Regions from separate parts of the Promicromonospora sp. NFX87 genome, predicted to be linked through region 2. Evidence: riboswitches for the same ligand, from Rfam matches in the RefSeq annotation. Region 2 holds a riboswitch; the other holds the start of a gene.

Region 1 (13,997 bases), 2.7 Mb from region 2:
CCGCGCCGAAGTCACGGCGCGAGCCCAGCACGGCGGCCAGCGCGATGAGGAGGACGATCGCGGCGGCGCACAGGCCGAGCGGCCACCAGCGCATGTCCACGAACACCCGGGTCTGCTGCACCCAGCCGATCGGGGACAGCCAGGACAGCCAGCTCCCGTGCTCCTCCTGGATGTCGCCGACGGCCCGGAGCGAGTACGCCGCGCCGAGCACGGCGAGCGAGGCTCCCGTGGCCCCGCGCCCGTGCTCCATGGCCTGCGCGGCCACCAGTGCGACGGCGCCGAACACGAGCGCGCCCAGCGCGATCGAGAACGTCATGGTGAACGACTCGGCCGCGTCGAAGTCATAGGCCACCAGCACCAGGCCCGAGACGACGGCGACCAGCACGTTGGCGATCACCACCTGCAGCAGCGCCGCCACGGACGAGGCGTGGCGGCCCACCGCGCCGGCACGCACCAGCTCGGACCGGCTGCTCTCCTCCTCGGCGCGCGTGTGGCGCACGACCTGGAGGATGCTCATCACGGCGAGCGTGAGCACCAGCCACAGGATCAGCTCGTTCGCCACGGCCGCACCTGGCGTGTAGTCGTCCACGCCGTAGCCGGGGCCTGCCATCGAGATCATGGCGGGGGTACGCATGAGGGTCGCCCGGACCGACATCGCCTCCGGGTCGTCGCCGAGGATCACGTACTCGCCGAGCGAACCCGCGTAGAGCAGCGCGACACCGAGCGGCCAGACGAGCAGCCGCAGCCGGTCCCGGCGCAGCATGAAGCGCAGCAGGCGGCCGGTGCCCGCGAGCGTGGAGCCGAAGGCCGGCTCACGCACCGCAGCAGGTGCGGCCGGCGCGGTAGCGAGGGCGGTCATCGTGCATCCGCCAGCACGTCGCCGTAGTGGCGCATGAACAGCTCCTCCAGCGACGGCGGGGTCGCGGTGAGGCTGTGCACGTCGAGCGCGGCGACGGCGGACAGGACGGCGCCGATCTGCGCGTTGTCGACGTCGAACGTGACCCGGGTCCCGCCGTCCGAGGCGGTCGTGACCAGGTCGTGCACGCCCGGCAGCTCCGCGACGGCCGACGGGTCGCCGGCCACCACCGCGGTCACGCTCGTGCGCGTGAGGTGCCGCAGCTCGTCGAGCGTGCCGGACTCGACGTCGGTCCCGTTGCGGATGATCGTGACGGTGTCGCACACCTTCTCGACCTCGGACAGGATGTGGCTGCTGAGCAGCACCGACCGGCCGGCGTCCTTGGCCTCGCGGACGTACTCGGTGAACACGGCCTCCATGAGGGGGTCGAGGCCGGACGTCGGCTCGTCGAGCACGTACAGCTCCGCGTCGGTCAGGAACGCCGCGACCAGGGCGACCTTCTGCCGGTTGCCCTTGGAGTAGGTGCGCGACTTCTTGCGCGGGTCGAGCTCGAAGCGTTCCAGCAGCTCGGCCTTGCGCGCCGCGAGCCGCTTCTTGTCGTGGCGGCCGCTGAGCCGGGCGAGGTAGTCGATGCACTCGCCGCCGGTCAGGTTGGGCCACAGGCTCACGTCGCCGGGCACGTACGTGATGCGCTTGTGCAGCTCGACGGCGTCGCGCCACACGTCCCCGCCGAACAGGCGGGCGGAGCCGGAGTCGGTCCGCAGGAGGCCCAGCAGGACGCGGATGGTCGTGGACTTGCCCGCCCCGTTGGGGCCCAGGAAGCCGCGGATCTCGCCGGGCTGGACGGTCAGGTCCAGGCCGTCGAGGGCCTGGACGGTGCCGAAGGTCTTGCGCAGGTCGTGGATCTCTATCGCTGGTGTGGCGGTCATGGCTTGCTCGCTCTCGGACGTCGGAAGAGGGATGTGGCAGGCGCTACTCCTCTCCCGACGGCGGGTCAGGCACGTACATCAGGTACTCGTCGAGCATGCGGCGAGACGTGAGGAAGCCCTCGGTGAACAGCTCCATCATCGGCAGGTAGCTGTTCGTGAAATAGCCGCGGACGATGCCCGCGAGGTCGCTCGGGTCCGACGGCGGGCTGAGCGTCACCTCGAGCAGCAGCGCGCCGAGCGACGAGAGGGTGAGGTAGCGGGCCCGCGCCACCTCGTCCCGGCTGGGCACGATCACGCCCGCCGCCACGCCGTCCTTGGTGTAGCCCACCGCGTCGTCGACCATGTGGCCGATGAAGGCCTGGGCGAGCGCGCTGCCGTCCTGCATGGACCGCAGGACGTACCCGACGACGGGCGCGTTCTCCTCGGCGGCCGCGAACTTGTGGAAGAAACTCTGGCCCGCGGCTGCCGCGGCCACGTTCTCACGCTTGAGCCTGCCGATCGTGGCCAGCAGGTGTGCGTCGCACTCGGCGCGCAGCTTGTCCTTCGAGCCGAAGTGGTGCATCACGAGGCCGGCGCTCACGCCGGCGTCGGCCGCGATGGCGCGCACCGAGGCGCCGAAGCCCTCCACCGCGAACCGGTTGATCGCGGCGTCGCGGATCCGGGCGCGGGCGGTGAGGTCGCTCGTGCTCGTCTCTCTGCTGCCCGCTTCTCCAGCCTTGGCTGAACGCATGTTCAACATGCTAACCACGCGTTCAGCCCGGTGTCCAGACATGAGTCAGGCGCACGGATCACCCGGTGCGATCCGTGCGCCTGATGCCCGCGTGGTCAGCCCCGGGCGGTACCCCGCCAGCGGCCGATGACCCCCATGACGTGGTAGATCACCAGGGCAGACGCGGTGCCGAGGGCAATGGCGCCGAACTCCAGGTCGCCTGCGGTCCACGTGAAGCCCGCGATACCGATGACGAGCGGCACGGCGGCCGTCGCCAGGTTGACCGGGTCGGAGAAGTCGACCTTGGCCTGCACCCAGATGCGCGCGCCCAGGATGCCGATCATGCCGTAGAGCATGGTCGTGACCCCGCCGAGGACGCCCTCGGGGACGCTCGCGATCAGCGCGCCGAACTTGGGCGAGAGGCTCAGCACCAGCGCGCCGAACGCGGCGACCCAGTACGCCGCCGTCGAGTACACCCGGGACGCCGCCATGACGCCGATGTTCTCGGCGTACGTGGTGGTGCCCGAGCCGCCGCCGAGGCCGGCGAGGGTGGTGGCGACGCCGTCGGCCAGGAGCGCCCGCCCGGTCAGCGGGTCGTAGTTGCGGCCGGTCATCGCGGCCACCGACTTCACGTGGCCCACGTTCTCGGCGATGAGCACCAGCACCACCGGGAGGAACAGGCCGAGCACGTTCGGGTCGAACGACGGCGCGACGAAGTGCGGCAGGCCTACCCAGGCCGCATCCCCCACCTTCGAGAAGTCGACCTCGCCGCGCACCGTGGCGACGGCGTACCCGATGACGACGCCGAGCAGGATCGCCAGGCGGCCGACAAGACCGCGGAACAGGACCTGGATCAGGAGGATCGAGGCGAGGGTGATCACCGCGGTCACCGGGGAGGCCTGGAAGTTCTGCCACGCTACCGGCGCCAGGTTGAGGCCGATCAGGGCCACGATCACGCCCGTCACCACCGGCGGCATGGCGACCTGGATCCAGCGCGGCCCCGCGAAGTGCACCACCACACCGACGAGCGCCAGCAGCAGGCCGGTGGCGAGGATGCCGCCGATCGCCGCCGACTGCCCGCTCGACGCCGTGGCCGCCAGGATCGGCGCGATGAACGCGAAGCTGGACCCGAGGTAGCTCGGCAGCTTGTTTCCCGTGATCAGCAGGAAGGCGATGGTGCCGATCGCCGAGAAGAACAGCGTGGTCGCGGGGTCGAACGTCGTGATGGTCGGCACCAGGAACGTGGCGCCGAACATCGCAACGATGTGCTGCAGACCGATCCCGATGGTGCGCGGCCAGCTCAGCCGCTCGTCCGGGGCGACCACCTCACCAGGGGTGATGCGGGCGCCGTCGCCGTGCAGCTTCCAGCGGAGTCGCATGTCTTCGTCCTTGATCTCGCAACGGGGGTGTCGCGCGGATCCTAGCGGCAGGTACTGCGGTACTCACCGATCAGCGTGTCCGGGACAGGGGGCGGGCAGAGGAACCGCGTGTACCGCTCGTCGTCGTCCACGTAGCGCTTGAGCCAGGACAGGCTGTACCTGGCGATGGTCGTGCTGTCGGCCGTGGGCACGGAGTGCGAGGCGTCACGGAGCTCCAGGTACGCCTTGTCGCCGTCCGCCGGCAGCGACTCGTAGAACCGTTCGGAGTGCGACCGCACCGGCGCGATGCTGTCGTCCTCGGCGCCGATGATGAGGGTCGGCGTGGTGACCTCGGGGAAGGACTTGTCGGTGTTCCACGGCGTCAGCGGGATCGCCGCCTGCATCGCCGGGTGGTCCTTGGCGGCCTCCAGGCTGCCGCCGCCGCCCATCGAGTGGCCCATCACGGCGAGCCGGCCGGGGTCGATCCGGTCCGCGAGCTCGGTGCGCTGCAGGTGGTCCAGCGCGGCGAGCAGCTGGTCGCCACGCCGGTCGGGCGAGTCGGACAGGCGGAGCGTGTCGATGGTGATCACCACGAAACCCTGCGACGCGAGCCGCGGCCCCAGCCAGGCGATGGCGGCCTGCGAGGACCGGTAGCCCGGCGACACCGCCACCGCTCCGAAGGTGCCCTCGGAGGTGTCGACGGGGAAGTACACCGTGCCGCCGCCGAAGCCCTCGGCGGCGGCACGGGTGACGACCGCTGTCCCGATCTCGAACGTGCCCCGGGCCGCCTCGATGCTCTCCACGGTCGGGTCGGGCCCGCGCTGATAGCTGTCGTCGGCGACCGCGGAGGGCAGTGCCACGAGGGTTCCTGCGACGAGCGTGGTCGCCGCGAGAGCGGCTCGGACGGCACGAGAAAAGCTCTGCATGGAGTTCTCCGATGTGTGTCGCGGCAAGCACGGCCGACACGACCATAAGAAGAATCTCTCCGCCCGGCCCGCGCTAGCCGTAATTTCGCGCCAGGAACGGGACGGCGCGCGTCAGCCGAGCTGCGGGCGCACCTCGCGCGCGATCAGGTCGAGGTGGTCCAGGTCGGCCAGGTCCAGGATCTGGAGGTACACCCGCTGGACCCCCGCTGCCTCCAGGGCCTTGAGCCGGTCCACGACCTCGGTGACCGTCCCGGCGATGCCGTGCTCGCGCAGCTCCGCGGGCTCTCGGCCGATCGCCGCCGCACGCCTGGTGAACTCGGCCTCGTCCTGGCCGACGGCAGCGACCAGCGCGACGGACTGGACCAGCGACCCGGGCGCGCGCCCGGCGTCGGCCAGCGCCTTGTTGATGACCTCGATGCGCGGGCCGATCGCGTCGATCTCCGGGAAGGACTGGTTGTACTCGTCGCCGTACCGCGCCGCGAGGGCCGGTGTCCGGCGCGGGCCGCCGCCACCGATGAGCACGGGGATCCTGGACTGCAGGGGCTTCGGCAGGGCCGGCGAGTCGACGATCTCGTAGTGCTCGCCAGAGAACGAGAACTTCTCCCCCACCGGGGTGCCCCACAGGCCGGTGATGACGGCGAGCTGCTCCTCGAGGATGCCGAACCGCTTGTCGGGGAACGGGATGCCGTACGCCTTGTGCTCGGCCCCGAACCAGCCGGTGCCGAGGCCGAGCTCCACGCGGCCGCCGGACATCTGGTCCACCTGCGCCACCTGGATGGCGAGGACGCCGGGGTGGCGGAACGTCGCCGAGGACACCAGCGTGCCGAGCCGCACGGTGGACGTGTCGCGGGCGAGGCCCGCGAGCGTGATCCAGGAGTCGGTGGGGCCGGGCAGGCCGTCGCCGTCGCCCATGGCGAGGTAGTGGTCGGACCGGAAGAACGCGCTGAACCCGAGGCGCTCGGTCGCCTGGGCGACAGCGAGCTGGTCGTCGTACGTCGCGCCCTGCTGGGGCTCGGTGAAGATACGCAGGTCAAGATTCATGGCCTCAACCTTGCCACGCTCTACCGACGTCGGCTGCGAGCGACCGACGCGTTCAGTCGAAGGCGGGGTCCGTCGTGCGGGAGCGCTTGATCTCGTAGAAGTACGGGTACCGCGCGAGCGTCACGGAGGCGTCGAACAGGGCTGCCGCCTCCTCGCCGCGCGGGACGCGCGTGAGCACCGGGCCGAAGAACGCGACGCCGTCGACGTGGATCGTGGGCGTGCCGACGTCGTCGCCGACGGGCTTCATGCCGGACTCGTGGGAGGCGGCGAGCGCCGCGTCGTGGTCGGTGGACGTCGCGGCCCCGGCGAGGTCGGCGGGCAGGCCGGCCTCGGCGAGCGCCTCGACCGCCACGGCGTCGAAGTCCTTGTTCTGCTGGTTGTGGATCCGGGTGCCCGCCGCGGTGTAGAACGCGGAGAACGCCTCGGGTCCGTGGTCGGCCTGGACCGCCGCGGCGATGCGGCCGATGCCGCGCGACCGCTCGATGCGCGCCCGGTACCCGTCGTCGATGTCCCTGTCCTTGTTCAGCAGGTAGAGGCTCATCAGCTTGAAGGTCAGGTCGACGTCGCGGAGCTGCGCCACCTCGAGCGCCCAGCGCGACGTGATCCAGGCGAAGGGGCACATGGGGTCGACGTAGACGTCCACGACGGGCTTGGCAGCGTTCTCGGTCACGCCCGCAGACTACGCTCACTGCGTGACCGGGATCCGTTGGGCGAGTCTCGCCACCGTCGTCGGCGGTGGGGTGATCTTTCTGGTGTGCCTTGTCGGAGTTGTACTGGGTCATCCGTGGTCGGCGGTACCCGGTGGCCTCGGCCTCCTGATGGCCGTGCGCGAGGTGCGCTACCTGCACAGACTGCGGTCCGGCAAGATCTCGAGCCCGGAAAACTAGCGCCTTGACCACCATGTATCGCTCAAGGATCTTTCCCGCGTCCCGAAAGGTACGCGGTAGCCTGCCTGGCATGACCGCCGTCCGTACCCATACGCATGCGCAGGCAGTAGACGTCGCGGTGGACCTGTTCACCCGGCAGGGGTACGAGGGGACCACCGTCGAGGAGATCGCCGACGCCGCTAAGGTCAGCCGGGCCACGTTCTTCCGCCGGTACCGCTCGAAGGAGGACGTGGTCTTCGCCGACCACGAGCTCCTGCTCGAGGAGGTGGTGGTGATGCTCGCCGCCACCCGCCCCGACGCCCGTACCAGTGAGGAGTCCGGGCACGACCTCGGCCGTGCCTGGGACCCCGAGATCGACCCGTACCTCGAGGTGTGCCGCGCGGCACGCATGGTGTTCGACCACCACGTGGGCCAGCGCGAGACGTCGCTCGCCCGGTACGCCCTGCTGCAGCAGGTCCCTGCCCTGCGCGACCGTGAGCTCATCACCACGCACCGCTACGAGCGGGCGTTCACGCACTACCTGCGCGACACGCTGCCGCCGGAGCGGTCGACGTCCACGGCGTCGATCGCGTTCGCCGCGTCCGTCGTCGCCGTGCACAACGCGATCCTGCGGCGCTGGCTGCGCACGCCCTCGCTCGAGCTGCGGCCCGAGCTCGAGGAGGCGTTCGCCGACCTGCGGCGGGCCGCCGTCCTCGGCGCAGGCGGCCACGCTCCGGCGGCGGGCGGGGCGCCGTCCGGCCGCCGGGTGGTCGTGACCGTCGTCTCGGGCGGGGCCGGGCCGGACGAGGTGGCTCGCGCGGTCCGGGAAGCGCTCGCCTAGCACGCGCCAGGCACTTCCGGGCGGGAATGGGGTCGTGGCATCCTGTGTTCCGCTAGCAAGCAGTTCAGTAGTTCAAGTGCAGCAGATGCACACGTGCTCCGGGGTCGGTGAAATTCCGAGCCGGCGGTGACAGTCCGCGACCCGTGTCGCTCCCTCGGGAGAGGCTCGGTTGACCTGGTGGAACTCCAGGACCGACGGTTAAAGTCCGGATGGGAGGAAGCACGTGCGGCGCGCGCCGTCACCCCTCGGGGTGCCCTCTCGCGTCGTCGTCGGTGTCCTTGTGGCGCGCCGACCCTCACCCCGGAGTCCCCGTGTGCGGACCTTCGGAGAGGGAAGAGACATGGACTGGTTCCGCGCCGCCTATGACGCGACGTTCCTGGTTGCCGACCAGCAGATCTACTGGCGCGAGGTCATCGGCAACCTGTTCGGGCTGGCGTCGGCGCTCGGCGGCCTGCGCCGCAAGGTGTGGGCCTGGCCCGTCGGCATCGTGGGCAACATCCTGCTCTTCACGGTGTTCATGGGCTCCTGGTTCGGCGACGCGACGCGAGCGGACATGCTGGGCCAGGCGGGCCGGCAGATCATGTTCATCGCCGTGTCGATCTACGGCTGGTACCGCTGGCGCCAGACCCAGCGGATGGGCGGCGTCGGCACGGTGGCCGTGCACCCCCGCTGGGCGTCCTGGCAGGCCCGCGTGGGCCTGGTGACCGGCATGTTCGCCGGCACGCTGCTCCTGACCCCGCTCTTCCGGGCCCTCGGCTCGTACGAGCCGGTCTGGGCCGACGCCTGGATCTTCATGGGCTCCGTGCTCGCGACCTACGGCATGGCCAAGGGCTGGGTCGAGTTCTGGCTGATCTGGGTGGCCGTCGACCTGGTCGGCGTCCCGCTGCTGTTCTCGGCCGGGTACTGGGCGACCGCGCTGATGTACGTGATCTACGGCCTGTTCACCCTCTTCGGGTTCTTCGCGTGGTGGCGCATCAGCCGCCGCGAGAGCGCGGATCCGGACGAGGCAGCGGTCACCGCCTCGTGAGGGCGTAGCGTCGGGCTCCGTGACCTCACGGGACCGCACGGCCAGGATCGGGATCGTCGGCTCGGGCTTCCGGGCCCGGACCATGCTGCGGGTGCTGAACGCGCTGCCCGACCGCTTCGAGGTCGTCGGCGTGGCCACCCGCAACGCGGCGGACCGCGCGGAGCTGGCGTCCCGCGGCCTCCCCGCCGCGGGCCTGCCCGGGCTCCCGGCGCCCGCCTACGCCTCGGTGCCCGAGCTGCTCGCCGGCGGCCGGCCCGACGTCGTCCTGCTGACCCTGCCCGCCGGCGCGGCCCAGCCGGTGATCCGCGACCTCGCCGCGGCGGGCGTCCCCGTCCTGACGGAGACGCCCGCCGCCGGCACCGTCGAGGAGCTGACGGCCCTGCAGCGGCTCGTGGACGACGGCGCGTGCGTGCACGTCGCCGAGCAGTACCACCTGGAACCGCTGGTCGGGGCGCAGCTCGCGGTCGCCGGCTCGGGACTGCTGGGCGCCGTGACGGACGCGCACGTCGCCGTGGCGCACGACTACCACGGCCTCAGCGTGCTGCGCCGGGCCCTGGGCATCACGTTCGAGGACGCGGTGATCACGGCCCGGCGCGATGCGCGCCGGGTGCTGCCGAGCCCCAGCCGCGCGGGTGATCCCGAGGACCTGGACCTCGTCGACACGGTGCACGCGACCGCGTGGCTGGACTTCGGCGGCCGGCTCGGCACCTACGAGTTCGACGACATCCAGTACCGCTCCTGGGTCCGCTCCCCCGCGCTGCTGGTCCGCGGTGAGCGCGGCGAGCTGCGCGACGACGTCGTGCGGCACGTCGGCGCCGACGGGCTCCCCCGGCGTTCCACGCTGGAGCGGGTGGCCGCGGGCGGGGCCGGCAGCCACGAGGGCCTGTACCTCCGGGGCTACACGCTCGACGGCGGCTGGCTGTACCGCAATGAGTTCCGGCCGGCCCGCCTGCCCGACGACGAGCTGTCGATCGCGCGCATCGTCGCCGACATGGCCGACCACGTGCTGCACGGGACGCCGTCGCCCTACTCCGTGGCCGAGGCCGCGCAGGACCAGTACCTCCAGCTCCAGGTGCGGTTAGCCGCGGCGTCGAGCGAACGCGTGCGGACCACACCGCAGCCGTGGGCCCACGGGCGGGCCTGCCGCCATGCCGGGCCTGCTCAAAGTGAGACCTAGTATCGTTTGACCTGAGATCCAGTACCGGAGCACCATGGAACCATGACTCAGACCCCAGGTGTGACGGCGCCCGACTACGACGTCTCACAACCGCTCGACATCGACTTCGCCGGTGCCTTCGCGGACGTGACGGAGGAGGAGCGGGCACACCAGCTCGCCGTCCGCCGGTTCGTGCAGGACGAGGTCCTGCCGGTCATCGACGGCTACTGGGAGCGGTACGAGGTCCCGCTGGACCTGGTCAAGCGCATGGCCGAGCTGGACTTCCTGCGCGACGGCGTGGACGTGCCCGGCTACCCGAAGATCTCCAAGATGGCCGAGGGCCTGGCCGCGATGGAGATGTCGCGCGGCGACGGCTCGGTCTCCACCATCTGCGGTGTGCAGGGCGGCCTCGCGCTGCGCTCGATAGTGATGCTCGGCTCCGACGAGCAGATCGAGAAGTACGCCGGCCCCATGGCCCGCGGCGAGATCCTCGGTGCCTTCGCGCTGACCGAGCCCACGCACGGCTCGGACTCGGTGGGTCTGGAGACCTCCGCCGTGCCGGAGACCCGGGACGGCGTCGAGGGCTACGTCATCAACGGCGAGAAGAAGTGGATCGGCCTGGGCTCGATCGGCGACATCTCCGTCGTGTGGGCACGTGGCGAGGACGGCCAGGTGCACGGCTACATCGTGCCGCAGGACGCCCCCGGCTACGCGGCGACGACCATCGAGGGCAAGGTCTCGCTGCGCGCCATCCACCAGGCGCACATCGTCCTGACGGACGTGTTCGTCCCGGCCGGGAACCTCCTGCCCAAGTCCCGCACCTTCAAGGACACGGGCCGGGTCCTGTTCGCGACCCGGCTCGGCGTCGCCTGGCAGGCCGTCGGCCAGGCCGTCGCGTGCTACGAGTCGGCAGTGGCCTACTCGAAGCAGCGGACGCAGTTCGGCCGCCCGCTGGCCGCGAGCCAGATGGTGCAGGAGCGTCTCACCACGATGCTGTCGGTCCTCACGCAGATCCAGCTGCTCGTGAAGCAGATGACGCGGCTCGACGAGGCCGGGCAGCTCACGGGCCCGCAGGCCTCGCTCGCCAAGTACACCTGCACGCGGGGAGCCCGCGAGATCGCGGCGATCGCCCGCGACCTGCTCGGGGGCAACGGCATCCTGCTGGAGAACCGCGTGGCCCGGCACTTCACCGACATCGAGGCCCTGCACACCTACGAGGGCACCGAGAGCGTGCAGGCGCTGATCATCGGTCGCGACATCACGGGCACCAGCGCGTTCGCCTGATCGCTCCGCCGTTGGTCGAGCTCGTCGAGACCGGTCTCGACGAGCTCGACCAGCGAGGCAGGGGTAGGGGAAACCCCACCCTCGTGCCGTGGGACGGCAGCATGTCGCGGGGCCGCGCGTCGGCCTAGTGTCATGCACATGACCAGCGATGACGGCCCGATGCCGCCCCAGCCCCGCACCCTCGAGGACCGCGTCGCGCCCGCTCTCGTCTCGGCCCCCGCGTTCTTCCGGGCGCCGTACGACGCCGCCACCTGGCGCGCCTTCGCCGCCCTCGCCGTCGGCTGGACCTGGCACCTGACGGGCGGGGTGGTCCTGTGGGTCCTCGTCGTGGTGTCCGCGGGCCTCGTCCCGGCGCTCGGCGTCGGGGTGCCGCTCCTCGCCGTAGCCCTGATCGGCGCGCGGTGGTTCGGCAAGGTCGAGCGCGCCCGCCTCGCCGCCCAGACCGGGATCACGATCCCCGCCCCGCCTCCGCTCCACGTCCCCGCCCGGCGCAGACTCGGGTCCACGCTGTGGGCGCCGGTCCGCGACAACCGCGCGTGGGCCGCCACCCTCTACGCCTTCCTCGCGACGCTGGTCAGCACCGTGTTCTTCGCGGCCGCCGCGGCGCTGTTCGGCGGGGCCGCCGCCGCGCTCGTGTTCGCGCTGCTCGGCAGGGACAGCGCCCTCGCGAGCTGGTCAGGCCTGCCGTGGCCCGCCGTCGTCGTCGGTGCGCTCGCCGGCGTCGTCCTGCTCGTGTGGGCCGCTGCCGCCCTCGCGCAGTACGGGTCGTTCCTCGTCCTGCGCCTCGCGAGGTTCCTGCTCGGACCGTCCGCCGCGGACATCGCCCACGCCCGAGCCGCCGTCGCCGAGCAGGAGACGCGCCTCGCCGAGGCGTCCGCGCACACCGCCCGCGAGCGGGCTGCGGTCCTCACCGAGTCGCGCACCGCGGTCGTCTCGGCGGCCGACACCGAACGCCGTCGCATCGAACGCGACCTGCACGACGGCGCCCAGCAGCGCCTCGTCGCCCTCGGCGTCGAGCTCGGTGTCGCCCGCCGGCTGGCCGACAAGAATCCTGAGCACGCGGTCGCGGCCCTGGAGCTCGCGCACCGCGAGATCAAGGAGACGCTCGCCGAGCTGCGCGACCTGGTGCGCGGCATCCACCCCGCGGTCCTCTCCGACCGCGGGCTCGACGCCGCGCTCTCCGCCCTCGCGGGGCGCAGCCCGGTGCCCGTCCGCGTCGAGGTCACCGGTGACCTGTCGCCCGCGAGCGCCGCCGCGCAGGCCGCCGCCTACTTCGTGGTCGCCGAGGCCCTGACCAACGTCGCCAAGCACGCCGGGGCGGACTCCGTCCGGGTAGTGGCGACCCTCGTACCCGACGACGACCCGGTGCGCCTGCGCATCACCGTGCACGACGACGGCCGGGGCGGCGCCGAGCTGTCCCACGGCAGCGGCCTCGAAGGCCTGCGCGGCCGGGTCATGGCCCTCGACGGCACGTTCGAGCTCGACAGCCCGCCCGGTGCGGGCACCCGCCTGACCGTGGAGGTCCCGTGCGCATCGTGATCGCTGAGGACTCCGTCCTCCTCCTGGACGGCCTCACGCGGCTGCTCGCCGCCGAGGGGCACACCGTGACGGGGCACGGCACGGCGGACGAGCTCGTCCGCGCGCTCTCCACCCCCGACGTCGAGCTGCCGGACCTGATCGTCACGGACGTCCGGATGCCGCCGTCGCACACCGACGAAGGGCTGCGCGCCGCCGTCCACCTGCGCAGCCTGCACCCGCGGCTGCCGGTCCTCGTGCTGTCGCAGTACGTGGAGCAGAGCTACGCGACCGAGCTGTTCGCGCGCGGCGCCCGCGGCCTGGGCTACGTGCTCAAGGACCGCGTCGCCGACGTCGACGAGTTCCTCGACGCGGTGGCCCGGGTGTCGGGCGGCGGCACCGTCGTCGACCCCGAGGTGGTCACCCAGATCATCGCGCGGCACCCCGGCTCCGACCTCGACGTCCTGACCCGGCGGGAGCGCGAGGTGCTCGCACTCATGGCCGAGGGCCGCTCCAACGCCGCCATCGCGGACCGCCTCGTCGTGGGGCTGGCCGCGGTGGAGAAGCACGTCACCAACATCCTGAACAAGCTCGGCCTCCCGCCGGCCGCCGACGACCACCGCCGTGTGCTCGCCGTGCTGCGCTGGCTCGACCAGAACGGATCCCGCTCATGAACCAGCCCTATCCCCAGGACGCCCCGGTCCTCGTCGACGCACCGGAGCCGCCGCAGCGCGGCGCCACCGGCCGCGTCCTGGCGGCCGCGGGTATCGCTCTCGCCGCCGTGGCGATCGTCCTCGGCGCACTGTTCCTGACCGACCTGACGATGTCGGAGACCCGCACCACCCACCGGTCCTACGACGCCGTGGACAGCGTCGAGCTCGTGGCCGACGGCGACGTCACGGTCACCGCCGCCGAGGGCGACATCGAGGTCGACGTCATAGCCCACAGCGGCCTGCGGGAGCCGACGTACTCGGCCGACGAGTCCGCGAGCCGGCTCGAGCTGACGCACCGGTGCGGGTGGTTCATCCCCCTCCCGCGCTGCTCGGGTGAGCTCGACGTCGCGCTGCCGGCCGGCACCGAGGTCGTGATCCGCACGGAGAACGGCGACATCGTGGCGACCGGCCTGGCCGGCGACCTGTCCCTGGACACGAGCAACGGCGACGTCGAGACCGCCGGGCTCACCGGCCCGCTGGACGCCCGCTCCAGCAACGGCGACATCGACGTCAGCGACTCCCGGGCCGACGTGGACGCCTCGACGTCGAACGGCGAGATCTCGGTCGCCGATGTGGACGGCACGGTCACCGCCGACAGCAGCAACGGCGAGATCACGATCGACTCGGTGACCGGCGACGCCTCCGCGGACACCAGCAACGGCTCGGTGGAGATCTCCGGGGTCGACGGCGACGTCCGCGGCGTGTCCAGCAACGGCGAGGTCACGGTCATCGGCGGCGACGAGCCCGTTGCCCTGACGATCGACACGTCGAACGGC
Region 2 (13,997 bases):
CGGTTCGCTTCGACACTCGGGCAAAAAAGTGTGCCAAGCGCGTACAACGCACCACTCGGCCCGGAGGTACGTCGCCAAAAGCCAGGAGTCGGGGGGCCGGCTCGTACTTTTGCCTGATCCGGCGGTGCCCCTGGTCCTCGTAGCATGAGCGCGTGTCCGCTATCCGCTCGGTCTGGGACGAACCGCGGCCCGCCGATCCGCCAGTGCGCGTGTGGCGGGACTGGGTGCTCGTCGCCGTTGTCGTGGCCGGAGCCATGATCGAGGCGGTCGCGCGGTCGGACGTCCAGGGACGGTGGCTGGAGCTCGCCACCGTCGTCGTGCTCGCGCCCACGCTGCTGTGGCGCCGGACGCACCCGCTGGCGACGGTCGTCGTCGCGTTCGTCGCGTCGACGGTGCCGGCGCTCGTGCTCGGCCGGGACCTGGCCTTCGCCTCGAACGTCTTCATGCTGGTCCTGGCGTACGCGCTGTTCCGGTGGGGGAGCGGGCGGGCGATGGTGCTCGGCACGGCGGTGGTCCTCGCGAAGATGGGGGCGAACGCGGCGCTCGGCTTCCTCACGCTCGCCGACGTGGGCATCGGCTGCCTGATCCTCGGCTCGACGTTCGCGCTCGGCCTGGCGCTCCGGTACCGGTCCGGCGCGCGCCGGCGCGAGCGTGAGCAGGTGGTGCTGCTCGAACGGGAGCGACTGGCCCGGGACCTGCACGACGTCGTCGGGCACCACATCTCGGCCGTCGCGGTGCGAGCACAGGCCGGGCTCGCCGTGTCGCAGACCGATCCCGGAGCGGCGGCCGACTCCTTGCGGGTGATCGAGGAGCAGGCCTCCCTTGCGCTGGCCGAGATGCGCATGCTGGTCCGCGTCCTGCGGTCGGACGAGCTCCGCCCGGCCGAGGGTGGCGGCGACCGAGCGGACGAGGCGGACGAGCTCGCTCCGGGGCCCACGCTGGCCGACGTCGAACGCCTCGCCGACCCCACCACGCCGCGCGTCGAGGTCGACCTGGAGGGCGACCCCGCCCGGGTCTCGGCGGCCGTGGGCGGCGCGGTGCAGCGCATCGCGCAGGAGTCGGTCACGAACGCGCGCCGGCACGCCCGGGGCGCCACGCGGATCACGGTCCGTGTCACCGTGGGTGAGACGTCCGTCCGGCTCCGGGTGTCCGACGACGGCGGTGCGCCGGTCCCTCCGAGTCACGGCGGGTACAGGCACGGCGGGTACGGGCTCGCCGGGATGCGCGAGCGTGCGGCGCTGCTGGGCGGCACGCTCGACGCCGGGCCCGACGCGGCCGGCTGGACCGTCGAGGCGGTCCTCCCGATCTCGGGCGCCGCATGACAGGCAGAGACATCAGGGTCCTCGTGGCCGACGACCAGGAGATCGTCCGTACGGGCCTCACGATGATCCTGAACGCCCAGGAGGGCATCGAGGTCGTCGGGCAGGCCGCCGACGGTCGGGCAGCGGTCGAGCTCGCGCAGCGGCTGCGCCCCGACGTCGCCCTGCTCGACATCCGGATGCCGGACGTCGACGGTATCGAGGCGACCAGGCTGCTCGCGGGCCCCAGCGTCGCGGACCCGCTCGCCGTCGTCGTGATCACCACGTTCGACCTGGACGAGTACGTGTACGCAGCTCTGCGCGCCGGGGCTCGAGGGTTCCTGCTCAAGGACGCCGGCCCGGCGCTCCTGGCCCAGGCGATCCGGGCCGCCGCGTCGGGCGACGCCCTGATCGCCCCGAGCGTCACCACGCGGCTCCTGAGAGCCTTCACCGACGCCGGTCCCCGCGACCTGCCCGCGCAGCCGCTGGACCCGCTCACGGCACGCGAGGAGGAGGTTCTGCTGGCGGTGGCCACCGGCCGGACGAACACCGAGATAGCGCGCGAGCTGTTCGTCACGCTGAGCACCGTGAAGTCCCACGTCGCGAACCTGATGACCAAGCTGGGTGCGCGCAACCGCGTGGAGGTGGCGCTCTGGGCGTACGACACGGGGCGGCTCCGTCCCGTGCGCCCCGCGCACGAGCCCTGACGCGGGCTGCACCCGTCCTTTCGGCGACTCGTACTTTTGGCCAGGCCGAGACCGGTCTGCGGGCCCATGACCTGCGGGGGCCGGCGGGGCAGGCTCGCACCATGACCACATCCCAGGTGCGGACCAAGCCCACCAGCCGCCGCCAATGGCTCGTTCCCGCGGGCCTCCTCCTGCTCGCGCTCGTCCCCGCGCTCGGCGGCGCCGCGCGCGTCTCCGAGCTGGCCGCCGACCCCGTGCTCACCGCTGACAACGCGCGGTTCGTGACCCAGCCGATCCCGGTGCTGGTCCACATCGTCTGCGTGACCGTCTACAGCATGCTGGGGGCGTTCCAGTTCGTCCCGAGCCTGCGACGACGCAGCTGGCACCGGCTGGCGGGCCGCGTCCTGTTCCCCGCCGGGCTCGGTGTCGCGCTGACGGGGCTCTGGATGACCGCGTTCTACGACCTGCCCGACAAGGACACCGTGGTCGTCAACGGGGTCCGCTACGTGGTCGGCGTCGTGATGGCGGTGTCGCTGGTCCTGGGCGTGCGCGCGGCGCTGCGGCGCGACTTCATGACGCACCGGGCCTGGATGATGCGGGCGTACGCGCTGGCCATGGGCGCGGGCACGCAGGCGCTGCTGATCGGCCCGTACATCGCGCTCGCGGGCATGCCGGGGCCGGTCGTCAACACGGTGCTCATGACGGCGGCGTGGGTCATCAACGCGGCGGTGGCCGAGTGGGTGATCCGTCGGCGGCGGATCGCCGCCCGGGTGTGACGCAAGCCATGCCGACGGCCGCGAGGTTTATGGCATGCTGGCAAGCAGCAGTACGCACACACGTGCTCCGGGGTCGGTGTAATTCCGAGCCGGCGGTTAAAGTCCGCGACCCGCGTCCTCCGCAAGGAGGACCGGTTGATCTGGTGAAACTCCAGGACCGACGGTGAAAGTCCGGATGGGAGGAAGCACGTGCGGCGTCGCCGTCCCCTGGGGCGTGCGTCGTCGTGACGTCGTGCGCGCGGGCAGGGCCGGTCGGCCTCGTCCGCGCCCCGTCGTCCACCCCGGAGCACCGAAGCTCGGGGAGGACAGCATGAACCAGCCACCGCTGGGCCGCGACGCGGCGTATGCGGCCACGACGCTCCAGGCCGCCATGCGCCGCGCTCTCGCGCTGGCCGCGCAGGGCCCGGCGTACGGCCCGAACCCGCGCGTCGGCTGCGTGCTCCTCGACCCGAGCGGCCAGCCGGTCGCCGAGGGCTTCCACCGCGGCGCCGGCACGCCGCACGCGGAGGCGGCGGCGCTGGCCGCCGCGCGCTCGCGCGGCGTCGACCCGCGGGGCACGACAGCGGTCGTGACGCTCGAGCCCTGCGCCCACCACGGCCGCACCGGGCCCTGCGCCGACGCCCTGATCGACGCCGGTGTGGCCGCGGTGCACGTCGCGGTCGCCGACCCGAACCCGGTGGCGACCGGTGGCGCGGCCAAGCTGCGCGCCGCAGGGATCGAGGTGACGACCGGCATCCTCGCCGAGGAGGGCGAGGAGCTGCTGCGCCAGTGGCTGCACGCCGTCCGGACCGGACGCCCCTACGTCACCCTCAAGCTTGCGACCAGCCTCGACGGGCGGGTCGCCGCCGCGGACGGTACGAGCCGCTGGATCACCGGCCCGCAGGCACGAGCCCACGCCCACACGATCCGCGCGCAGGTCGACGCGATAGCCGTCGGCACGGGGACTGCCCTGACCGACGACCCGTCGCTCACCGCACGGACGATCGACGGCGGCCTCTTCGAGCACCAGCCGCTCCGGGTGGTCGTCGGCCGCCGCGCGGTGCCCGAGGATGCTCGCCTGCGCGGGCCGGGCGGTGCGCTGCTGCACCTGCCCGAGCACGACCTCGGCGCCGTCCTGCGGGAGCTCGCGGAGCGCGAGGTGCGCCATCTCCTCGTGGAGGGCGGCCCCACCCTGGCCACCGCGCTGCTCGCCGCCGACGCGGTGGACGAGCTCCACGCGTACGTCGCACCGGTGCTGCTCGGCGCGGGCGCGACCGCCGTCGGCGACCTGGGCGTCACCACGATCGGCGACGCCGCACGCTTCACCACCCACGACGTGACCCGGCTCGGCGACGACGTGCTGTTGGTAGCGCGTCGCGTCCAGCCTGCCCGGCCCACCGAGCCCACGGCGGCCACCGCGGCCACCGAGTCAGTCCAGCCAGTCCAGCACGGTCGGCTCAGCCGGCACACCAAGGAGGAGATCTGATGTTCACCGGAATCATCGAGGAGCTCGGCTCCGTCGTCGCGCTCGACCGTCCTGACGGTGACGACGGCGCGGACGCCGTCGTCACCGTCGCGGGCCCGCTCGCCGCGTCCGACGCCCGGCCCGGTGACTCGATCGCCGTCGACGGGGTGTGCCTCACCGTCGTCTCCGTGGCGGACGGTTCGTTCGTCGCGGAGATCATGCCCGAGTCGCTGGGCCGCAGCTCGCTCGGGGGCCTCGTCCCGGGTTCCGTGGTGAACCTGGAGCGCGCACTGCCCGCGAACGGCAGGCTCGGCGGGCACGTCGTCCAGGGACATGTCGACGGCATCGCGACGCTGGTGCGCCGCACGCCCGGACCGCGCTGGGACGACCTGGAGTTCTCCGCGCCCGCTGCCCTCACCCGGTACGTCGCGGAGAAGGGCTCCATCGCGCTGGCGGGAGTCTCGCTGACGGTCACGTGGGTGTCGGACGGCGGCTTCGGGGTGTCGCTCATCCCGACCACGCTCGCCGCGACGACGCTCGGCAGGCTGGTCCCGGGCGACGTCGTGAACGTGGAGGTGGACGTGCTCGCGAAGTACGTCGAGCGGCTCCTCGCGGCGGATGCGACTACCGGCGTCGGCGACCTGACCGGGGCCGCACGATGAGCGCGGGCGGGACGGTGCACGTCATGCACCAGGACGCCGTGGACACGAGCCTCGTCGAGCGGGCCCTCGCCGAGCTCGCCGCCGGCCGCCCCGTCCTCGTGGCGGACGACGCGGGCCGGGAGAACGAGGTCGACGTGGTGCTCGCGGCGAGCGTCGCGACCGCCGAGTGGGTGGGCTGGACGGTGCGGCACTCCTCGGGCTACCTGTGCGCGCCGATGCCCGCGCACCGTGCGGACGCGCTGGAGCTTCCGCTGATGGTGGAGCGGAGCGAGGACCCCCGGAAGACGGCGTACACGGTGTCCGTCGACGCCGCGGTGGGTGTCACGACCGGCATCTCGGGTGCGGACCGGGCGCGGACGCTGCGCGTGCTGGGCGACCCGTCCTCCGGCCCGCAGGACCTGATCCGGCCGGGGCACGTGCTGCCCCTGCGGGCGCGGCCAGGCGGCGTCCTGGAGCGCACCGGGCACACCGAGGCAGCTGTGGACCTCGTGCGGCTGGCGGGCCGTGCGGGACAGGACCTGGGCGAGGTGGGCGCCATCGCCGAGCTCGTCCGGGACGACGGTGCCGTGATGCGCCTGGACGAGGCGTACACCCTGGCCGAGGAGACGGGGCTCGTGGTGCTGACCGTCGCGGACCTGGTGGCGTGGCGCCGGGTGCACGACCCTGCGCCACAGGCCGGCGACCCGGCGGTCGAAGGCGCCGGCGCCCCGGACGCGCGGGTGCTCCGGGCAGGGGAGGCGTCGCTGCCGACGCGGCACGGGAACTTCCGGGTGGTGGCGTACCGGGACCTGCGGTCGGGTGCGGAGCACCTGGCGCTGACACCCGTGGCGCTGTCCGGCCCGCGCCGTACGGGCTCCGTGCAGGAGGAGACGATGCGTGCGGGCTCCCTGGTCCGGGTGCACTCCGAGTGCCTGACGGGTGACGCGCTGGGCTCTCTGCGGTGCGACTGCGGTCCGCAGCTGGAGGCCTCGCTCGCGGCGGTCGCCGCGGAGGGCGGCGCCGTCGTGTACCTGCGGGGCCACGAGGGCCGCGGCATCGGCCTGGCGGCGAAGATCCAGGCGTACGCGCTGCAGGACGGCGGCCGGGACACCGTGGAGGCGAACGTCGACCTCGGGCTGCCGGTGGACGCGCGGGAGTACGGCGCGGCGTCGGCCATCCTGGCGGACCTCGGGCTCGACGGCGTGACGCTGCTGACGAACAACCCGGAGAAGGTCGCGGGCCTGCGGGCGGCGGGCACCGACGTCGTCGGGCGCCGGGGGCTCGTCGTGGGACGCGGCGTGCACAACCACCGGTACCTGGAGACGAAGCGCGTGGTCATGGGCCACCGCATCGAAGAGCTGGACCTTGATCTCGAGCTCGAGCCGAGCCTTGAACCGAGCTTTGAACGAACGATGAACGAGGACGAAGGAGCATGCGCATGAGCGGCGCTGGAGCACCGAAGGTGACTGTGGACGGTAGCGGCCTGCGGGTCGTCGTGATCGCGGCGAGCTGGCACGAGCAGGTGATGGACGGGCTGCTGGCGGGTGCCCGGAGGGCGCTACGGGAGTCGGGCGCCGACTGGACCGAGGTGCGCGTGCCCGGCTCGTTCGAGCTGCCGGTCGCGGCGGCGCGGGCGGCAGCCGGGGGAGCGGACGCCGTGGTGGCGCTCGGAGTAGTGATCCGTGGCGGCACGCCGCACTTCGAGTACGTGTGCTCCGCGGCGACGACCGGCCTGACGGACGTGAGCGTCCGCACCGGTGTTCCCGTCGGGTTCGGTGTGCTGACGTGCGACGACGAGGCACAGGCGCTGGACCGGGCGGGCCTGGAGGGCTCGAGCGAGGACAAGGGTGCCGAGGCGGTGGAGGCTGCCGTCGCCACGGTGGTGACGCTGCGCGACCTGACTCTCGCTCCAGTCCTGCATTAATAGTGTGCCAAGCGTCTAGAACATCACCCGCGCCTCGCAAACAGGCCAACCAGAGCCTGAAAGAACGGGGGCCTCGGCACATGTACGGGGTATGGGAACCACACGTACTCAGCGGGCGGCAGCACGGTTGATCTCACGATCGGCGTTGCGGACGGCGGTCGTCAGCGCCTCCGTCGCAGCGGTCACGGCAGGCGGGCTCGCCGGCTGCTCGGCGGCGCAACCGGCCGGGGGAGCGAAGCCCTCGGGCACGGCGGAGACCGCGGACTCGACGCGGGAGACGCAGGAGTCGCAGGATCAGTCGGGCGGGTCCGCCTGCGTCGACTGGGTCTTCTTCGACACCCCGGCGGAGGCGGCGTCCGACGCGGGCGCCGTGCTCCGGGGGACCGTGGTGGAGCAGGACGGCACGGTGCGGATGTACGGCGTCGAGTCCAACCGCTGGCTGGTCACAGTCGAGGAGGTGCTCGAGCGGCCGGATCCGCCGTCGGGCCGCACGCAGACGCAGCCCGAGCTCGACGTCTCGCCCGGGGAGCAGATCGCCGTCGTCTCGACGCCGCAGACGTGCAGCGGGGAGGCGTATAGCGGGGGTGACCCGCTCGACCCGGCGAGCGGTCTCGGCGGCGCGGACGGCTCCGTGATCATCCTCCTGTCCGCCGCCTTGGGAGACGGTATGGGCGACGGCTTCGGCGACGGCTCGGCGGAGGGCAACGCCGCCGACGGCTTCCACCTCATCACGCCGTATCAGGGCGTGCTGACCCCGGCCGAGGACGGCGCGCTGCCGTCGAAGTGGCCCGCGTCATAGCGGCGAGTGGCCACCACGTGGGACGGCGAGGGCCGGCGCCCCCGTCGCCCGACTAGGCTGGGCCCGTGAAGACCTTCGAGACCTTGTTCGCCGAGCTGACCGAGAAGGCCGAGACCCGTCCTGCGGGTTCCGGCACCGTGGCCCAGCTGGACGCCGGCGTCCATGCGATCGGCAAGAAGGTAGTGGAGGAGGCCGCCGAGGTGTGGATGGCGGCCGAGTACCAGTCGGACAGCGAGACCGCTGAGGAGATCTCCCAGCTCCTGTACCACCTGCAGGTCCTGATGGTCGCCAAGGGACTGACCCTCGAGGACGTGTACACGCATCTGTAGCGGGACCTTGTGTCTCGCGCCCAGATCCGTCGTACACCCAGAGAGGAATCAACCACATGCTGCGCATAGCCGTCCCCAACAAGGGTGCCCTGTCCGGCCCCGCCTCCGACATGCTGCGCGAGGCGGGCTACCGCCAGCGCCGTGACACCCGCGAGCTCGTGCTCGCCGACCCTGAGAACGACGTCGAGTTCTTCTTCCTGCGCCCCCGCGACGTCGCGGTCTACGTGGGCACCGGAACGGTCGACGTCGGCATCACCGGCCGTGACCTGATGCTCGACTCGGGCGCGGACGCCGTCGAGCACCTCGGCCTCGGGTTCGCCCGGTCCACGTTCCGGTACGCGGCACCCGCGGGCCCGGGCGAGACCGACCCCGTGACCGACGTCAGCCAGATCGCCGGGCGGCGCGTGGCGTCGTCGTACACGACGCTCGTGGCTCAGCACCTGGCCAAGCAGGGTGTCGAGCCCGCCGCGATAGTGCACCTGGACGGCGCGGTGGAGTCGAGCGTGCGGCTCGGCGTCGCGGACGTCATCGCCGACGTCGTCGAGACGGGCACCACGCTGCGGGCCGCGGGCCTGGAGGTCTTCGGCGAACCGATCCTGCGCTCGGAGGCCGTGCTCATCCGGCAGTCCGACGCCGAGCCGCCCGCCGGCCTCGACATCCTGACCCGCCGCCTGGAGGGCGTGATCACCGCCCGCGAGTACGTGCTCATGGACTACGTGGTCCCCGCGTCGCGGCTGGAGGAGGCGGTGGCGATCACGCCGGGCAAGGAGTCCCCGACCGTCTCGGCGCAGCACCACAGCGATGCCTGCGCCGTGCGCGTCATGGTCCCGCGCCGGGAGACCAACCGCATCATGGACGCCCTGTACGACGTCGGGGCACGCGCCATCATCGTGACGTCGATCCACGCCTCGCGGTTGTAGGCCTCATGGGTGCGGGGGCGGGCACGGGTCGGGGGGCAGCGGGCAACGCCCCTCGCCGTGACCGTGACCGCTTCCGCACCTTCCGGGGGCGCTTCGGCACGCCGACGGCGTACGGACTGGCGGTCCTGGCCGGCGGCGGCTGCACGTTCGTCGCGCTGGCGTCGGGCACGGCGGACACCGCCAACCGCGTGGCGATGATCGTCTTCGGGCTGGTGGGCGCCGTGATCGCGTGGCGCTTCGGCGCCGTGCGCGCCGTCCCGGACCCGGGCGGCCTCACCGTGGTCAACTACGCCACGAGCCGCCGGCTCGTCTGGGCCGAGATAGTGACCGTGCGGTTCGGGCCGAACGATCCGTGGGTGCACCTGGACCTGGCCGACGGCGACGTGCTCGCCGTGATGGGCATCCAGCGGGCGGACGGCGAGCACGGCATGGCCGAGGCGCGCCGCCTGGTGGCGCTCATCGCCGAGCTGGGCGAGGCCGAGGAACCCGACCCCCGTTCGCCGAGATAGAACTCTGGCGAGATAGAACCGCAAGTTCTGCGGTTCTATCTCGCCAGAGTTCTACTTCGCCAGGGTTCTATCTCGCCCTGGTTCTAGGCGGATTCAATCGGTGGTCGCAACACCGGTCGTGTCCGCTGACAGTAGCTTGCTCATTGCTTCGTAGGGTGTGTGCCAGTCCAGGACCTTGCGGGGTCGTCCGTTCATCACGAGGGCGACGTCCGCGAGGTCCTGGGCTGTGTGGACTCTCAGATCGGTGCCCTTGGGGAAGTACTGGCGCAGCAGGCCGTTGGTGTTCTCGTTCGTGCCGCGTTGCCAGGGCGAGTGCGGGTCGCAGAACCACAGATCCAGGTCCTCGACGATCTGGATGCCCGCGAACGGGGTCATCTCCCGGCCCTGGTCCCAGGTCAACGAGCGGCGCAGGTGAGCCGGCAGGCGGGTGATCTGTTCGCGCATCGCGGTGGCGACCTGCTGCGCGCCGTGCCCGTCGGGCAGGTGCAGCAGCATCAGGTACCGCGTCTGACGTTCGACCAGGGTTCCGATCGCTGAACTGTTCCGGGTGCCGGTGATCAGGTCGCCTTCCCAGTGCCCGGGCACGGCCCGGTCCTCGATCTCCTCGGGACGCTCCGAGATCATGACCTCGGGTGGTAGCACGTGGGCACCACCGGCGCGTTGAGCACGGGTCACTGCCTGCGGGCGGCGGACCGCGCGCCCCGACCGCAACGCGGTATGCAGCTCTTTGCGCAGCCCACCGCGGCCCAGGACGTAGAGCGACTGGTAGATCGCTTCGTGGCTGATGCGCATGTTCTCATCATCGGGGAACTCGACACGCAGGTGGCGGGAGATCTGCTGCGGGCTCCACGAGCGGGCCTTACCCGTGCCCGGCTCGTGCCCTGCCAGACGCTCACCGATCCAGGCGGCCAGGGCCGGATGGGTGGCCAGCTTGCCGGGCTTGGGCCGGGCCAGGCGTTGCTCGGCCCGGCGGTGCGCGACCGAGGCCTTGTAGCGGCGAACGTCGGGATGCGTGCCCGCGGCCAGCTCCCGGGTGATGGTCGACGGCGCCCGCCCCAGCACCCTCGCGATCTGACGGGCGCTGGCACCCTCAGCGCGTTGCAGCGCGATCTCCTCGCGTTCGGCGAAGGACAGCAACCGGCCCGTGGGCTTGGTCAGGGACACGTCGGGCATCCCGCCAGCCTTACGGATCCAGGCCTGCGCTGACCAGGTCGTGATCCCGGCAGCCTCAGCGGCTACCGGGATCCGACCATGAGCGCGTAACTCAGACCAGAAGGCCCGCCGGTGCTCCCGCGGCACGGGTAGACGACTCCAAGACTTCATCGAACACCCCGATCATCAAGGGGTGTTGCGACCACCAGTTGAATCCGCCCTACTTCGAGGGCCGCTGGTCAGCGGCTGGTGCGCGCGTCCCAGTGCGGGGTGGTGCGGGCACGGGGGCCACGCTCGCCGTCGGGACGGCGGTGGTCGCCACCGCTCCGGGGGGCACGGTCACGGTCGCCGCCGGTGGTACGCGCGGGGCCGCGGTCGAGCGTGATGCGGAGCGGCTTGCCGGCCACGCGGGCGCGGCCCAGACGGTCCAGCGCCTCGGTGTCCAGCGGCGCGATGATGTCCACCAGCGAGAAGCTGCCGAAGATGTCGATCTTGCCGACGTCGGCGCCGGTGATGCCGCCCTCGCCGGTCAGCGCACCGACGATCCCGCCCGGCTGCACGCCGTGCGTGTGGCCGACGGCGATGCGGTAACGCGTGCCACGGGCCGGACGGCGGATGCCGCGGTCACCCTCGGACCGGCCGCGCGGAGCGCCGCGGTCGCCGGACCGGTCGTGCCGGTCACCGTCGCGCGTGGTGCGCCTGGCGGCCGCCGACTTGGCCTCGGCCTGCTCGCGCTCGTACTCCTCCTGCTCGGCGCGGGCACGGGGGCCGTCGTCGCCGACCGCGAGCGCCGCCATGGCGGCTGCGATCTCGATGGGGTCGGTGCCGGTCTCCTCCGCGTAGGCGCGGATGAGGTCGGTGTACATCTCCAGGCGGCCGGCTTCGCGGCGGGCCGCTACCTTGCCGAGTGCGCTCTTGACCTGGTGGGCCGAGACGTCGCGGGGGGAGGGGATGGCGACCTCTTCGAGCGAGGCGCGGATGGTGCGCTCGATGCTGCGGAGCTTGCCGCGCTCGTGGGGGGTGACGAAGGTGAGTGCTTCGCCGGTGCGTCCGGCGCGGCCGGTGCGGCCGATGCGGTGGACGTAGGCCTCGGGCTCGCCGGGGACGTCGAAGTTGACGACGAGTCCGATGCGGTCGACGTCGAGGCCGCGGGCTGCGACGTCGGTGGCGACGAGGACGTCGAGGGCGCCGGAGCGGAGTCGCTCGACGATCTTCTCGCGTTCCTTCTGGGCGACGTCGCCGGAGATGGTGGCGGCGGAGATGCCCTTCTCGATGAGGGCGGAGCCGACGTCTTCTGCTGCGCCGCGGGTGCGGGTGAAGACGATGGCGGCGTCGGCGTCGGAGGTGGCGAGGACGCGGGCGAGGGAGCCGACCTTGTGGCGGAAGGGCACGACGGCGTAGGTCTGGCGCACCGCGGTGACGGTGGAGGCCTGCCGGGTGACGGCGATCTGCACGGGGTCGGTCATGTGGTGGTCGGCGACCTTGCGGATGGCCGGCGGCATGGTCGCGGAGAAGAGAGCGACCTGGCGCTTGGTGGGTGCCTGGCCGAAGATCTCCTCGACGTCCTCGGCGAAGCCCATGCGGAGCATCTCGTCGGCCTCGTCTAGGACGAGGAAGCGGATGTCCTCGAGCTTGAGGGCGCCGCGGTCGAGGTGGTCCTTGATGCGGCCGGGGGTGCCGACGACGACGTGGACGCCGTCGCGCAGGGCGCGCTGCTGGGGGATGTAGGGGGCGCCGCCGTAGACGGGCAGGACGCGGACGTCGTCGAGCTCGGTCGCGAAGGACTCGATGGCGTCGGCGACCTGCATGGCGAGCTCACGGGTGGGGGCCAGGACGAGGGCCTGGACCTTGCGGAGCTTGGGGTCGATGGCGGCGAGCAGCGGGAGGCCGAAGGCTGCGGTCTTGCCGGTGCCGGTCTGGGCGACGCCGGTGATGTCGCGGCCGGCGAGCAGCTCGGGGATGGCGCGTGCCTGGATGGCGGAGGGCGTGACGAAGCCGAGCTTGTCGACGGCTGCCATCAGCTGGGCGGGGAGGCCGAGGCTTGCGAAGGTCGGGCCGGTGGGCTCGGGCTCCGGGGCGGGCGCTGCCGGCTCGGCGGCCTGCTCCGGGGCGGGTGCCCCGGGGGCCGTGGTCTCCGGGGTGGTGTCCTCGGAGGTGACGGCCGCGGGGGCCGTCTGGTCGCCGGTGTCGGCGGTGGCCTGCTCGGTGTCCTGCTCAGCAGGCGCGATCAGGTCATGGGTGTCGATAGACATGCAGTGATGCACCGTTCGTCGTCGCGGGCGGAGTCAGGGCCGAGGTGAGGGCCCTCGCGTCGCTCGCTCCCGAAACACCTTCCCCGCAGCCGAGGCTGCGGGCCTGTCTCGCACGTTCTGTGCACACACGGGAAGACGACGAACTCCATGGGGATGTGGCACCACCCTATCCGCTGCTGGGCCTGTCGGCACAGACTGCGGGAGCGTGACGTGCAGCACGCGGGTGATGTTGTGCGTGGTGAGAGGCGTTGTCGGGCCGTCGGACGGCGCGCCAGTGCGGATACGCAACGCTCTCCCCGTAGTATGGCGGCCGAGACGAAACCGGCGTGAGCAAGGGCGGTGAGCGTGTCCACTGGGGCGGAGATGAGCTCCCGGGTCCTGACCGTGCCCAACATGATCAGCCTGGTGCGGCTGGCGCTCGTGCCGGTCTTCGCGGTGCTGATCGTCGTGGGCGAGGACGGCTGGGCCCTGCTGGTGCTCGCTGTCTCGGGTGCCTCGGACTGGCTCGACGGTGTGCTTGCCCGTCGCCTGAACCAGGTCACCCGGCTCGGCCAGATCCTTGACCCGTTCGCCGACCGGCTCTTCATCTTCGTGACGCTGATCGGTCTGGCGTGGCGCGAGGTGGTCCCGCTGTGGCTGGTGCTGGCGATCGTGGCGCGGGACGTGCTGCTCGCGCTGACGGTGCCGATCCTGGCCCGCCTGGGCTACGGGACGCTCGAGGTAACGCTGGTCGGCAAGGTCGCGACGTTCGCCCTGCTCTACGCGTTCCCGCTGCTGCTCCTCGCCGCGGTACCCGGCTGGCTGGGCGCCGCGGCGCACGTGGTGGGCTGGGCCTTCACCTGGTGGGGAGTCGGCCTGTACTGGCTGGCAGGGCTGCAGTACGTGGCCCAGGTGCGGCGCCTGGCGGCCGCGGCATGACCGCTCCGCACGCCCCCGCCCCGCACACCAGCACCCCCCGCCCCGCAGGACGGCGTCCCGACGAGTCGATGACCCTGCTGCGCGAGGTCACGGATCGGCCGCTCGACCCGGGCTACGCGCAGATGGCGCGGCGACGCGCGGAGGCGGGGGAGACGACGTCGCGCCGCGGGACGGTGGGCAGCCTGGGCCTGCTCCTGGTCGCCGTGCTGCTCGGTGCCGCGACCACCGTCGCCGTCCTCGACCTGCGAGCGCCGCAGCCGTTGGTCACGAAGGGCCGTACGGTGCTCATCGAGCAGATCCAGGAGCGCAGTGCCGTGGTGGAGTCGCTGTCGCGGCGTTCCGCGGAGCT

The links. A riboswitch is a leader RNA that binds a small molecule or an ion and turns the genes downstream of it on or off. The one in region 2 is predicted to bind FMN.
Region 1: it holds a riboswitch for FMN, as region 2 does, so the genes downstream of both, pnuC (nicotinamide riboside transporter PnuC) here and ribD (bifunctional diaminohydroxyphosphoribosylaminopyrimidine deaminase/5-amino-6-(5-phosphoribosylamino)uracil reductase RibD) in region 2, are expected to answer to the same signal.

The regions. Positions count from the first base shown of each region.
Region 1 is NZ_CP183413.1:101,173-115,169, reverse strand. Features, by position in the region: gene ACNYC2_RS00555 (ABC transporter permease) at 1-859, opposite strand, end outside; gene ACNYC2_RS00550 (ATP-binding cassette domain-containing protein) at 856-1,785, opposite strand; gene ACNYC2_RS00545 (TetR family transcriptional regulator) at 1,829-2,515, opposite strand; gene ACNYC2_RS00540 (uracil-xanthine permease family protein) at 2,611-3,873, opposite strand; gene ACNYC2_RS00535 (serine aminopeptidase domain-containing protein) at 3,915-4,778, opposite strand; gene ACNYC2_RS00530 (LLM class F420-dependent oxidoreductase) at 4,890-5,819, opposite strand; gene ACNYC2_RS00525 (disulfide bond formation protein DsbA) at 5,872-6,489, opposite strand; gene ACNYC2_RS00520 (hypothetical protein) at 6,512-6,706, shown strand; gene ACNYC2_RS00515 (helix-turn-helix domain-containing protein) at 6,777-7,526, shown strand; FMN riboswitch at 7,616-7,753, shown strand; gene pnuC (nicotinamide riboside transporter PnuC) at 7,867-8,553, shown strand; gene ACNYC2_RS00505 (Gfo/Idh/MocA family protein) at 8,573-9,730, shown strand; gene ACNYC2_RS00500 (acyl-CoA dehydrogenase family protein) at 9,773-10,993, shown strand; gene ACNYC2_RS00495 (histidine kinase) at 11,132-12,532, shown strand; gene ACNYC2_RS00490 (response regulator) at 12,520-13,182, shown strand; gene ACNYC2_RS00485 (DUF4097 family beta strand repeat-containing protein) at 13,179-13,997, shown strand, end outside.
Region 2 is NZ_CP183413.1:2,820,463-2,834,459, reverse strand. Features, by position in the region: gene ACNYC2_RS12725 (sensor histidine kinase) at 153-1,322, shown strand; gene ACNYC2_RS12720 (response regulator) at 1,319-2,005, shown strand; gene ACNYC2_RS12715 (DUF2306 domain-containing protein) at 2,107-2,760, shown strand; FMN riboswitch at 2,819-2,953, shown strand; gene ribD (bifunctional diaminohydroxyphosphoribosylaminopyrimidine deaminase/5-amino-6-(5-phosphoribosylamino)uracil reductase RibD) at 3,071-4,225, shown strand; gene ACNYC2_RS12705 (riboflavin synthase) at 4,225-4,866, shown strand; gene ribB (3,4-dihydroxy-2-butanone-4-phosphate synthase) at 4,890-6,287, shown strand; gene ribH (6,7-dimethyl-8-ribityllumazine synthase) at 6,284-6,769, shown strand; gene ACNYC2_RS12690 (hypothetical protein) at 6,897-7,568, shown strand; gene ACNYC2_RS12685 (phosphoribosyl-ATP diphosphatase) at 7,634-7,897, shown strand; gene hisG (ATP phosphoribosyltransferase) at 7,954-8,817, shown strand; gene ACNYC2_RS12675 (PH domain-containing protein) at 8,823-9,326, shown strand; gene ACNYC2_RS12670 (IS30 family transposase) at 9,420-10,499, opposite strand; gene ACNYC2_RS12665 (DEAD/DEAH box helicase) at 10,718-12,730, opposite strand; gene ACNYC2_RS12660 (CDP-alcohol phosphatidyltransferase family protein) at 13,094-13,648, shown strand; gene ACNYC2_RS12655 (DUF881 domain-containing protein) at 13,645-13,997, shown strand, end outside.